Regions from separate parts of the Blautia acetica genome, predicted to be linked through region 4. Evidence: riboswitches for the same ligand, from Rfam matches in the RefSeq annotation. Region 4 holds a riboswitch; each other region holds the start of a gene.
What was found. A riboswitch is a leader RNA that binds a small molecule or an ion and turns the genes downstream of it on or off. The one in region 4 is predicted to bind cobalamin.
Positions count from the first base shown of each region.

Region 1: linked by a shared signal. The riboswitch ahead of WBS51_RS05515 (ABC transporter substrate-binding protein) and the one ahead of WBS51_RS10625 (prenyltransferase/squalene oxidase repeat-containing protein) in region 4 are both predicted to bind cobalamin.
Region 2: linked by a shared signal. The riboswitch ahead of WBS51_RS08470 (energy-coupling factor ABC transporter permease) and the one ahead of WBS51_RS10625 (prenyltransferase/squalene oxidase repeat-containing protein) in region 4 are both predicted to bind cobalamin.
Region 3: linked by a shared signal. The riboswitch ahead of WBS51_RS04565 (hypothetical protein) and the one ahead of WBS51_RS10625 (prenyltransferase/squalene oxidase repeat-containing protein) in region 4 are both predicted to bind cobalamin.

Region 1 covers NZ_JBBEWO010000005.1:160,307-163,529, forward strand. The annotation lists gene WBS51_RS05510 (FecCD family ABC transporter permease) at 1-728, opposite strand, end outside; gene WBS51_RS05515 (ABC transporter substrate-binding protein) at 742-1,848, opposite strand; cobalamin riboswitch at 1,983-2,174, opposite strand; gene asnA (aspartate--ammonia ligase) at 2,222-3,223, opposite strand, start outside.
Region 2 covers NZ_JBBEWO010000010.1:65,103-68,325, forward strand. The annotation lists gene hemA (glutamyl-tRNA reductase) at 1-1,213, opposite strand, end outside; cobalamin riboswitch at 1,370-1,550, shown strand; gene WBS51_RS08470 (energy-coupling factor ABC transporter permease) at 1,701-2,447, shown strand; gene WBS51_RS08475 (energy-coupling factor ABC transporter substrate-binding protein) at 2,449-2,751, shown strand; gene cbiQ (cobalt ECF transporter T component CbiQ) at 2,776-3,223, shown strand, end outside.
Region 3 covers NZ_JBBEWO010000004.1:178,479-181,701, forward strand. The annotation lists gene WBS51_RS04550 (DUF4097 family beta strand repeat-containing protein) at 1-439, shown strand, start outside; gene WBS51_RS04555 (PspC domain-containing protein) at 469-654, shown strand; gene WBS51_RS04560 (small, acid-soluble spore protein, alpha/beta type) at 722-925, shown strand; cobalamin riboswitch at 975-1,171, shown strand; gene WBS51_RS04565 (hypothetical protein) at 1,307-1,684, shown strand; gene WBS51_RS04570 (MFS transporter) at 1,771-2,949, opposite strand.
Region 4 covers NZ_JBBEWO010000015.1:12,792-16,014, reverse strand. The annotation lists gene WBS51_RS10625 (prenyltransferase/squalene oxidase repeat-containing protein) at 1-1,857, opposite strand, end outside; cobalamin riboswitch at 1,992-2,184, opposite strand; gene WBS51_RS10620 (DUF4430 domain-containing protein) at 2,280-3,223, opposite strand, start outside.

The sequences.
Region 1 (3,223 bases), on a different contig from region 4:
ATGGCCGTTTCATCGCCTAACAGCATAAGGTTCAGCTTCCGGTACTGACTCCAGAACACAGCAGAGATAACCAGTATCATGGGCAGCAGTATCCGGATATTGTCCCAGTCTGCAGAAGCCAGACTTCCCATACTCCAGTATGTAATTTCTGCCGTAGCGTTTTTATCCTGGGCAATATAGATAATGAAGTTGGCAAAAGCCGCGCAGACCGAACTCACAGCCATACCTGCCAGAATCAGTTTTCCGGCATTTGACCGGCCTCCCATGCCGGATATAAACAAAACTGCAAAAGAAGCCAGCACAGCCCCTGCAAAGGCCAGAATACCTACCGCATTGTCACCAAGAGCGGAACCAACTCCCAGCATAATGGCCAGCGCCGCTCCCAGATAAGCCCCGGAAGATACCCCCAGTACATAAGGGTCTGCCAGCGGATTTTTCACCACAGCCTGCATAACAACACCGCAAATGGAAAGTGCCATTCCTACCGCAGCAGCCAAAAGAACTCTGGGAAACCGTATGAGCCATACCACATCATGCACAGCTCCCCCGGAATACTCGGACAGAGCATCTATATGAAAAATTTCGTAAAAAATAACGCGATACACTTCTTTTATAGAAATATCTGCATTTCCAAACGTAATGGAGGCCAGTATTGAAAATACCAGCCCCGCCACCAATGCAAGGACAGCCACCCTATAAGCAGAAGTTTTTAAGCCCTTCTTTGTCACAGCACCTGCACCTCTATTCTCCTAATTTCAAATCCGGATAAAGTCCTTTTGCAATGGTTTCAATACCGTCCTGTGTCCTTGTTGCACTGGCATACATTTCGCTGAGCATAATGGGTACCACTCTCTGATTTTTCACTGCATCCAGACTTGCATAAGTCTCGTCCTCCAGGAGTACATTCAGCTTTTCCTGCTTCACCGTTTCCGGGTCATCTCCGGAATATGGCATATATACTACAAAAATCACATCCGGATTGGCGGTAATCACATCTTCTTTTCCGAGAGAAGAACCATCCGGATTCGCCAGTGTTCCCCCAAGCTGTGTTACCATATCTCCCGCAAGAGAGTCCTGTCCATAATTGGTAAATCCGTCCTTTCCTGATTCCAGTACCAGCACGGAAGGCTTTTCCGTCTCTCCCTTTGTCTCCTCTTTCACGGTTGCTATGGTATCCTTCATTTCATTTACAATTCCTTCCGCCTTATCCTGTACATCGAAAATCTTTCCCATGTTCAGAATATCCGTATATTCATTCTCCAGAGATTTTTCTGCCACTGCCGTGTTGCTGCTGATGTATACATTCGTTCCCTTGTCAATCCATTCCTGTGCGTCTCCCAGTGTTTTGTCTCCGAAAAGAGAACTCCAGGAAAAAATCATATCCGGCTCCAGCATGGTAACGGTTTCCTTAGAGGGTGTAAATTCATCTAAATATTTCACCTTGGAAAAAGCGGATTTCTGTGCTTCGGGAACCTCATTGTCCAGACCTGCCGTGGCCGCAAGATGGTCTTCCAGCCCCAGCTCCAGCATGGTTTCTATACAGCCCTGATACACAGCCAGCACTTTTTCAGGCGCTTTTTCGTAAGTTGTGGAGTATTCCTTTCCATCTTTACCGTAAGTGGTAATCGTCAGCGGATATTCCGTCTTTTTCGTATTTTCTGTCTGTGGGTCTTCCTCTTTTGCGGAAGCACTGTTCTCTGCCTGGTTGTCTTCTTTAATACTTTCCGCGCTTCTTCTCTGTTCCTCTGTACTGTCGCTGCTGTTTCCCTGGCAGGCAGTCATTCCCATTGTCATACCTGCGGCCAGTAAAATGGCGGTCACTTTGCTGCATACTGCTTTTTTCTTCATTGTCGTACTGCTCCTTTCGCCTTTCCATCCGCGTAAACGAAAAGGCCTGCCTTTCCTGTAAAAAGAAAAACAGACCTTTTCTTCCGCAAATCCCTCGCCTGCGGTTTTATAGATGTGCACTTTTACCCGGAAGTTTCATCTTTTTCTGCCAAGCAGGTCTCCTGACTTACAGCTCCTCATCTGCTTCTGCCTTCTCACATATTTGTATGCAATGGCGTCTCTGAAGCAGACTCCCTGTTTACAGTGGCCGGACCGTCGAAGATTCTCACTTCGTTCCCTTTTCAGATAATTTCGCAAAATTATTCACTCAACAGAACCATTCTTTGTTTAAACATCCTTAATCTAACACATTCCGGCAAAAGTTGCAAGAAAGTTAAAGAATTTCGATTCCCGCCTTTTCACAGGCTTTCAATGTCTCTTCATCCCAAAGAGAGGCCTGTACCTCTCCCACATGGGCTTTTTTCAGAAGCAGCATACAAATCCGGGACTGTCCGATACCGCCGCCAATGGTCAGAGGCAGTTTTCCCTCCAGCAGCATTTTGTGGAAAGGAAGATTTCTTCTGTCATCACAGCCTGCTTTGGTAAGCTGCTCATCCAGGGCTTTTTCGTCCACACGAATTCCCATGGAAGAAATCTCCAGCGCACACTGCAGAGGTTCGTGCCAGAAGAGAATATCACAATTTAATTTCCAGTCGTCATAATCCGGCGCTCTTCCGTCATGTTTCTGCCCTGAGGCCAGCACATCTCCAATCTGCATAATGCACACGGTTTTATGCTCTTTTGTATAGGCATTTTCCCTTTCCTTTGGTGTGAAATCAGGGTATAAATCTTCCAGTTCCTGTGTGGTAATAAAAGAAACTTCTCTGGAAAGCTCTGTGTCCAAATGCTCATACTGGTATTTAATTTCATCCAGGGCATTACAGATGGCACCCACAATACGATTCACTGTATTTTTCAGGTATTCCGGATTCCGGTCTTCTCTGGTAATGATTTTTTCCCAGTCCCACTGGTCTACATAAACAGAATGCAGATTATCCAGTTCTTCATCCCTGCGTACTGCGTTCATGTCGGTGAGAAGTCCCTTACCTACATGAAAATCGTAACGGTACAGCGCCATACGTTTCCATTTCGCCAGAGAATGTACCACCTGTGCATTTACTCCTGCGTCCGGAATATCAAAGGTAACCGGGCGTTCCACGCCATTTAAGTCGTCGTTCAGACCAGAAGCCGGGTCTACAAACAGCGGCGCAGTCACCCTCTTTAATTTCAGTGCCATACACAGCTTTTTCTGCATAAGATTTTTAATGGCACCGATTGCTTCCTGCGTTTCGTATCTGGATAAACAGGACTGATAATTTTCCGGTATGATTACTTT
Region 2 (3,223 bases), on a different contig from region 4:
TTTCCAGTCCTTCCACGCAGTTTAAAAATTCCTTTTCTTCCAGAGAATCCTTCAGCCCGAACATCATTTTGTTAACCACCTTTGCCGCAGCTGTATCAATGGCCTGCAGCAGATTTTCCCGGTCTTTTTCTTCCATGGGAGTTTTCCGCAGAATTTTCAGTATCCGGAGATTTAAATCCTGCACCGCCTCTGCCTTAATGTCCTGGATTCTGGGAATTAAGTCTCTGCCGCCATACCAGTTGTAAAAATCCTCCATCTGTTCCTGCAAAATTTCCCCGGCTTTTTCCAGACTCTGCTGCAGCTTCGGAGAAACCGCATCAATCTTAAAGCTGTCTATGTCGTACAGGGTAATACCGGAAAGTTCTCCGGCAGAGGGTTCAATATCTCTTGGTACGGCCAAATCAATCAATACCAGATGTTCCACGGGCGGGACGGTTTCCAGAAGCTCCCTGGTCAGTGTATAGTTAGGACTGGCCGTAGCGCTGACAACCAAATCGCACTGAGGCAGAAATTCTCCCCGGTCACCGTAATTAATCCGCTCACAGCCCTTGGGGATATTGACAATGCCGCTTCGATACTGGCGCACCGTAACCGTCACCTCTGCACCTGCTTCTCTAAGAGCCAGCGCCGCCACCTTGCCCATTTCTCCGTTTCCGATAACCATGCAGGTTTTGCCAGACAAGGAAAAGCCCTTTTCCTCCAGGCAGTGAATGGCTTGATGAATCACGGAACTGTTGCCCCTGGAAAAGATGACTTTTGTCTTTACCTTCTTGGCTGCCGTCACCGCCATGCGAAACAGTACCTCCAGCACATTGTCCGTGCAGTAGGCTTCCCTGGACAAACTCAGAGCATCCTTTACCTGGGTAATGATCTGGTCTTCTGCCAGAATCTGGGATTTCAGACCGCTGGTAAGATAAAAAAGATGTTCTACTGCTTCCTCTTCTGTCCTTTCCGCAAAATACTGTGCATATTCTGCCGGTTCTTTCCCTTTTTCCCGGCACAAAAATTCATAGAGAGAACCCTGCCAGTCTTCCGTGGTGCTTGCCCAAATTTCCATTCGGTTGCAGGTAGACAAAATAATACAGCCTGCAATGCCCGGTTCTTCCTTTAAATGTTCCATTGCAGCTACAGCGTTTTTCTTGGTAAAAGAAAACTGTGCGCGGATGTCCACGGCTGCTCTGCTGTAGTCAATGCCAATCATGGAAATACTCATTGTTTTTTAATCTCCCATATCTTTTGTTGCTTTTCTTAAAAATCTTTTTTCATCTTAGCATAGAATTCTTTTGGGTGCAACTTAAGTATTTTGTGATTTTTGTACAATTTCATTTGACAAAACATTGACAAAATTTCCCTATATGCTACAATGGAACAAGAATTGAATGTATAACGGTGCCTGCTATGCAGGAGAATAGGAAAGTTAAGTGAAAATCTTACACGGTCACGCCGCTGTAATGGAGGAGCTGTATTTTAATATGCCACTGTTGTAATGGGAAGGCAAAATGCAGCAAAGATACCTGAGTCAGAAGACCTGCCTTATACATGCGATTTACACAGGTTACGAACGATGGCCTTGTGTAAGAACAGGTTGGCTCATAGCATATCAATTCACCTTGCTATAACCTCTTGTTCTTCTGATGCCTGTCGGTCCCTGCCGTACAGGTTTTTTATTTTATTCATGCAAATCAGAAGGGAGAAGAAAAATGAGTAAAAATCAAAAACGTATTCTGGTACTGGCAAGCGCCTTTGCGCTTACCTTCGGCATTGTCCCAACCGTCAGTGCCATGCACATTATGGAAGGTTACCTTCCGGGAGGATTCTGCATCGCATGGGGTGTCCTGTGCGTACCGTTTCTCATTGCAGGATTCATGTCTATCAAAAAAACTTTAAACGAACACCGAAATCTGGTCACCCTGCTGGCTATGTCCGGCGCCTTTGTCTTTGTAATTTCTTCCTTGAAGATTCCTTCCGTAACCGGAAGCTGTTCTCACATGACAGGCACCGGGCTTGGAGCAATTCTGTTTGGCCCGTCTGCCGTTTCCATTCTGGGGCTGATTGTTCTCCTGTTCCAGGCTATTTTACTGGCACACGGCGGACTGACTACGATTGGAGCAAACACATTCTCCATGGCAATCGCAGGACCTTTTGTATCTTATGGTCTTTATGTTGTGCTGAAAAAGGCCAATGTGGATAAAAAAGTCTGTGTATTTTTGGCCGCATTTTTAGGTGACTTATTTACATACTGCGTGACTGCGGTACAGATGGCTCTTGCCCATCATGCGGATACCACCTTTGGCGCTGCAGTAGGCAAATTCCTGCTGGTATTTGCACCTACACAGGTTCCTCTGGCTCTTATTGAAGGCGTCATCACGGTATTGATTATCATGGGTCTGGAAACCTATGCTAAACCGGAACTTCGTGCGATTGGTTATTTAAAGGAGGGAAAATAAGATGAAGAAAAAAGTCATTCTGGCCATTCTGGTTATTTTCTTAATTGCATTTGTTCCGCTGTTTGTCTTAAAAGACGCGGAATTCGGCGGTTCCGACGATGCCGGAAGCACCGTGGTAGAGGAAGTGGATTCCTCCTATGAACCCTGGGCAACCCCCATTTTTGAAAAGCTCATTGGCGGAGAACTTCCCGGCGAAGTGGAAAGCCTGCTCTTCTGTCTCCAGACCGGTATTGGCGTAGGCGTCATTGCCTTTTTTATGGGACGTTTTGTAGAGCGTAAAAAATGGATGAAAGATGAAAACTAAAGTTCTCTGGCGAAAGGAGTTTCTATGATAGTCATTGATAAGCTGTGTTACAATTCCCGGCTTAGATATGAAAATGCCAGTGAGAAATTTGCCTTTGCAGTGATTACACTGTGTATCTGTGTAATGAGTCGTTCGACTGCGGTGGCAGGTATCGTATTAGCTGTGACAGGGATTCTTACCGTTTGGAAAGGGGGAGTCCCTGTTTTGCGTTATCTTAAGTTTCTCACCGTACCTCTGGCATTTTTGTTTTTAAGTACCATAGCCATTATGTTCAATTTAAAACAGGTCCCCATGGATTTCTTTGCCATTCCCCTTGGAAACTGGTATCTGACGGCAAGCTACCATTCCTTTTTTTATGCGGTACAGCTGATTCTCACCGCTCTTTCCGCGGTTTCCTGCCTGTACTTTTTGTCCTTTACCACCCCAATGCCCGATATTCTGGAGGTTTTGCGGAAACTGCACTGTCCCCGTC
Region 3 (3,223 bases), on a different contig from region 4:
CAGCTCCGATAATAAGGAATTGTATATAGAAGCCGAAGGCGACCATGACAGCGAAAAGACAAAACTTGTGATAGAAGTACCGGAAAATAAAACATTCAAAGATCTGGAGCTGGTTTCCGATACGGCTCAGATAAAAACAGTGGGAAAACTGCGGACCGATAAGGCTTATCTGGAAACAGATACCGGAAGTGTGCAGGCAGAGTATCTGGAATTTCAAACAGGAGAAATAGAGTGTTCCACCGGAAATCTCCAGGTGAAATGTGCCGGAAAACTAAACGATTATACCGTTTATGCAGAAAGCGACAGCGGCAATCTGGTTCTGGATGGAAAGGAGTATGTGGGTTACCAGGAAGGCGTTTTCGGAAATGCGGACAGCCAAAAGACCATAGACGTGTCAAATGATATGGGAAATATGGAAATCGAGTTTGAAAGTAAATAAAAAATAGAAGCAAGGAAAGGAGTTATCATATGTCTGATAAAAGATTGTATCGTTCCTCTGTAAATTATATGTTGGCAGGGGTCTGCGGAGGAATTGCAGAATATTTTAATATTGACCCTACTTTAATAAGGCTGGCATGGATTATCTTGACCTGCATGAACTGCGGCACAGGAATTGTGGCTTATATCATTGCAGCCATTGTAATTCCAAAATAAAATTTACAGACGGTATAAAGTGAGAAAAAAGGGTCATACTCCAGTTAGAAAGGAGTGTGGCTTTTTTATGGCAAAGAAAAAAGAAGAAAAAATTGATTTAAACAATATTCCGGAAGAGGAAAAAATAAAATATGAAATTGCCGGAGAACTGGGACTTTTGGACCGGGTAGCTGCAAATGGCTGGAAAAGCCTGTCTGCAAAGGAAACGGGACGTATCGGCGGGCTTATGACAAAACGCCGAAGAGAACAGCAAAAAACAGGAGAAAATTAGGAAAAGTGCTTGACGCGGCTTGGAGGCAATGGTATTATAATCAATGTATAATTCCATAAACCTATTAAGTGCACCGTGTTGACCGCACAACACTGGTGAAAAGGGAATCAGGTGTGAGTCCTGAGCGATCCGGTCACTGTATTTGGGGAGTGATGCCGCAGAAGTCCATTGTACGAAGCAGTACGAGAAGGAGCGGCAAAGCGATGAGCCATGAGTCAGGAAACCTGCTTAGTAGTAGTAAGGTGATAACTTCCGTGCAAAGTTTGAAATCCCTCACACTGTTTACAGACAGTTGACGAGTCCGCTTTCACAAGGAAGGTGGATTTTTTTATGGAATTGCCGAAAGGTGAACCTGAACTTATAGAATTATGCATTGATTAAATGGCAGGTGGTATATTCCCTGATTCTATGTTTCCTGTTTGGCTGTTTACAGGTTTTGTTTTCCCGCAACAAACAAAACCGCGCATCCTCCGCAGAGAGCAGGAAAGCTTCGTGACCGGAATCAGGGAGTGTCCATCAAAAAGATTTCTACATAGTCTCTTATCCGCAATTCAGCGGGAAATTTCAAGTTATAGTATTTATGGGAAAAAATATAAAAAGGAAAATGGGAAAGTGCATTGTCTGACAGACATTTCTATTTCTAATGTTCAGTTTGATGGAAACAAACAGGAAATTTTTATTGCTGTTCCTTTTATGACTTGGCCTGCAGGGTTGGAGGCGATGAGTTTGTACTGTTTCTGCCGGACACCATGGATATAAAGTTGTATAAAAGAAATGCAGGAAGGGGTGTCGGTAAATACCGATTTTTAAGCTCTAAATCTTAAAAAACCCCTTAACTGCATTTTTTAAAGCGCACTTTTTCTCATTTTTCGTATATGTCTTACCAGCAGAAGAATGCAAACCAGGTCAATGACCACAACTGCAATAATGGATTGCATACCATAGTAAATACCGGCAGTTTCTGCAATTTTACCGATAATGGACGGCATGAGAATAGAGCCGAAACTGGCAAGAGTGAGAATGAAACTCCAGGCCAGAGAATATTTTTGGATAAGGCTTCCGGAAAAGGAAACCGTAGTGGGATAAAGCCCTGCCATACTGAAGCCAAAGCCCATAATTCCCACAAGAATCAGCGGTGTAGTGGAACTGAACAGCAGTAGGATTAAAAATCCCACCAGTCCGAAGCCCATGACAAGCAGCAGCCATTCCTTATGAACTCTGGTGGAAAGCCAAGCCGTTAAAAGGCGGCCAGCTAGAATCATGACCCATAAAAGGCTGGCCGTGACCTGAGAAAGAGATGCGGGCAGCAGTCCGGTATCCTTAAAGTAAGTAATCATCCAGCCAATTACTCCCTGTTCTGCACAGAGATAGAAGAAAAGAGTCAGTGTGCAGAGATAAAACAGCGGTTCTTTGAAAAAAGCAAAATCAGCAGCTTTTTTTATCTGTTCTTCTTTTTTTTCTTTAACAGAATCAGGAATCATAAAATACATGACCCAGCTTAAAACCCCCATAATCAGCATGAAAGAACAGGCGTAAATCCAGTTATCGCTGTTTGTCCGCGTCATGGCAAGCAGCAGAAGCGGGAAAGTAAAGGCGCCGACAGCAAACATGGCATGCAGGCCATTTAAGAGCGATGCCTTACCGGGAGCCAGTTCGTTAATGGAGGTGTTGCAAAAATTACTGGTAGCGCCCCGGGCCATACCGGTGAGGAAAAAGGCCAGTGCCAACATAAAATTATTGTCAGAAAGAAGAATGACCAGGTAGGAAAGGGCAATGAAAGAATTGAAAAAAAGAATGCTTTTCTTTCTTCCCCAGACCTCGGATAAAGCGCCGCAGGCAAAGCTGGAAATCAGATTTCCTACGGAATGAAGGCTGACAATCATACCGCAAAAAGCATAGGCCAGTCCCCGGGAATCCCGGATATAAGGCAGGAGTGAGCCAATGGAGAGTGCAAGCATACCATTTATGATGAAGACGCCGTAGCTGCACAGAAATTGTCTGTTTTGAGTTTTGTCTTGAAACAATGATAAGTCCCCCTCTTTTTAAAATTGAAAATGCAAAATCGAGTATAGTCTAAAACAAATCTGCAGTTTCGTCAATGGAAGAATCCCACTTTGTAATGCGGAAATAGTAACAGAATCTAAAAAAATGACAAGAAAATTTTGCTGCAACCTGCAGAAAGTAACAGAAATAGGAAAATAATTCATTTCAGAAAAAAAGGCTTTCTGTTAATCTATAACTACAAAGAAAACACCCCGTAAAGAGCGGAGAAAAGAATGAAGAGAAAGAAGGAGAGCA
Region 4 (3,223 bases):
CAACATAAACACACCGTCTTTAAACGTACAGGGCATGGAAATTTCCACTTCACCGGGAAGCGCGCCTTCGTGTTTCAGCGCAAACTGCAGGGCGTCTTCTTTCTGCTGAATTTCCACCTCTGCATTCATATCCGCCGGTTCTGCTATCTTCTTTCCTTTTACGCGAATGGTGTAGCCTTCTCCTTCATAAATATAATCCATTCTGGAAGCCTGGGCTTTCTCAAAAATTTCCTTTCCAATAATGCCTCTCTCCAGCTTGTCCACAATGCTTTCTGCAATTCTCAAGTCATCGATTCTTGTGACAAAAGACTTATTATTTTCGGGAAGCGTATGATAAATAGAAAGCAGTTCTTCCACGGTATCTTTTTCTTTTAAAGTAATCTTCAAAGGATTTAACTCATTCCAGATGCGATGATCCAACGCTTCTACTTCTGCTTCCTGTCTGTCTATTTCTTCTCCCTTTGCCTGCAAAATGTTGCGGAAACTTTCTTTTTCTTCAAAGTCTTTCAAAAGTTCCAGTTCGACTTTGAGATTATAAACCCTTTGTTTTTCTGCAAGTGTAATCTGTTCCGGCAGCGCATTCAGTTTACTGCGGAAGGCCTCTATATTTTCTTCCGATTCCGTTCCCTCATCGGGGGTCTCTGTATCTGTCATGTCGTACAGACTGGTCTGCCCGTTTACCGCCCTGGACCAGGCCAGAAGGGCTAAAGTTCCCTGGTCGGTTGCCATGGCATCACTGCCGCCGCCTTTTATATGCTCAAAAGAACCGTCTTCTTTTTGGAATCTCAGGATTTCATCCAGCAGGGTTTTTCCGTTTTTCATAAATTTATCCTGTTCCAAAAGAGATACATCAATGGCTGACAGAGCAATCACGACCTGTGCCGTACTCTCCAGATTTTTTACCGGTTCTTCCCCTTCAGAAATGTAAGAACTGCCGTATCCGCCGTCTGCGTCCTGCATGGAAGCCAGCTTATCCAATCCCCGGTTTAAAGCCGCACCAACGTCTGCCCGTTCTTTATACGGCGCCAGCGCCTGCATAGCCATAGCAGTAATATCCGGGTCTGCCACTTTCCCCTGCAAAGCCCAGCCGCCGCCGGAAAGTTCCTGTGAAAGGATTTTCTGAATCAGATTTTCCCGGGTAGTCTGGGTTCCTTCTCCTTCTCGCTCAGGAATTTCGTAATCTTTCGTATCCAGCGCAATCAGGGCAAAAATAGTTCCGTTAATGCCCTGTTGATTCACCTTCTCAAATTTTGCTAATGGCTTCAGCAGATTATAGCCATTTATCCGGGAAGGGTCTGTTCCAATAGAGGACAGCGCCATGATGACTCTGGAATATTCCGTATATTTTGCGTTGTGAAGCACTCCGTTTGTGTCATCTAGTTTCATATATAAATTTGCCAGATAATTTGCTTTTGCCGTGTCGCTCAAGTATCCGGCTCTGGCCATGGCCATCACAGACCATTCGCCTCCAATAGTATCCACCACCGGAGAAGTCACCGCAGACTGCAGATACTTTTCCGCCTTATCAAGAGCTTCCTGGACGGTAGGATTTTGGGCCTCGGCAATGTCTGCAGTCCCCCGCAAAATCTGACTTTCCTCTTCTCCGGTTCCCGGCAGCACCTCATCCGCAGTTCCCGGAAGGATTTCCTCCTGATAACCTTCAGACTCCTGTGTGATTTCTGTGCCCATGCCGTTTAATATTTCTTCCGTACCCGGTTCTGATACCGTTTCTTCTGTGGAAACCTGTGCCTCCACAGCTGTCTCCTGTCCTGTATCTGCCAGAACTGCCCCCGGAGACTGCACTGCCAGCAGAATGGACATGGCTGACACTACAAGCTTTAATTTTTTTCTGTTCATGCTCTCATCCTTCCTCTATCTTTCCTGATACACATAAAAAAGAGCCCCCTCACCATTTTCCGGTAAAGGAACTCTGTTCTTTTGAATTATGAAATTTTAAAATGCATACAACAACAAAATCTCCTCCGCCCGGAAATATTTTTAAAATAATGGCAGATATTCTGACTTAGTCTCACCCTCGGAAACGCCTTCTCAAACTTCTTGTAAGTTCAATGGCAACTGTTTCTTCGTCAACATCACAGCAGAGGCAACTGTATCGGACTTCCACCGATTTCCCTTTTAACTCTGCATTTTCTGCGTGCAGAGACCATCATGTGTATGCAGTTATGAATCTATTACCATACTACACAAACAGGCAGAAAATGTCAAGGAATTTGTAAAAAACAGCAAAGTCCCGAAGAACTTTGCCGTTTTTGCTGTCCTTATTTCATCTGCTGTCTATTTTTCTTATAAACAGCTGTTCCAAAAGCTGCCGCGGATACTGCCAGCATGAGCAGCAGAACGCTGATTGGTGCTTCATCACCTGTCTTGGCACCTGTGCCTTTTAATGTACCGCTTCCACTGTTTCCGCTTCCATTGTTTCCACTTCCATTGCTGCCGTTATTTCCATGGTTTCCGGAACCATTGTTTCCGTTGGAGGCCGGTGTGTCAATGACTACGCCAAAGCTGTCTAAGCTCTTTACCTCTACCGAAACAGCTTCATCGGTTACCTTTCCGGTCAGTTTTTCCACTTTGGAATCGCTGCAGTGAAGTACAGTCAATTCTTTGCCATTATAATCCTTTCCTACCGGAATGGATAATACACACGCAGACGGAAGTTCGATTTCTTTTCCATTCTTTGTGAGTTTGATGTTGTACAGACGGAATACGGATTTGTCAGAAGCAATTTCTTTTCTCATCTTTTCTACGTCTGCATTGTCTTTTCCGATTGGAGTAACTGCCAGTTCCATATCAGAGGTCAGACCCTCTCCTTCCAGTTTCACGCCGTATTTTTCATTTACCAGCATTTTTACACTTTCCGGTTTGCCTGGGTTTGGGTTTGGATTCTGGTTGTTATCTTCCAGTTTCTTCAACTCTTCCTCTGCTTTTTCCAACTTGGCAAGAGTTTCTTTGCTTACCAGCTTCTTCTGAGCATCTGTCAAAGCGTCATAGGCTTTTCTGGCTGCTTCAATGGCTGCTTTGCTTTCCAGAGTAATCTTATCCCCGATAGCATCAATCTTACCTGCAGCTGCATCTGCTGCCGCCTGGTCTTTCTTCTGATTTTCTGCCTGCTCTTTCAGTTCTGCCAGTTTCTTCTCTGCAGTGGTGAGCTTTGCAAGATTGTCTTCTCCTACCAAATTCTTCTGAGCATCTGTCAAAGCATTAT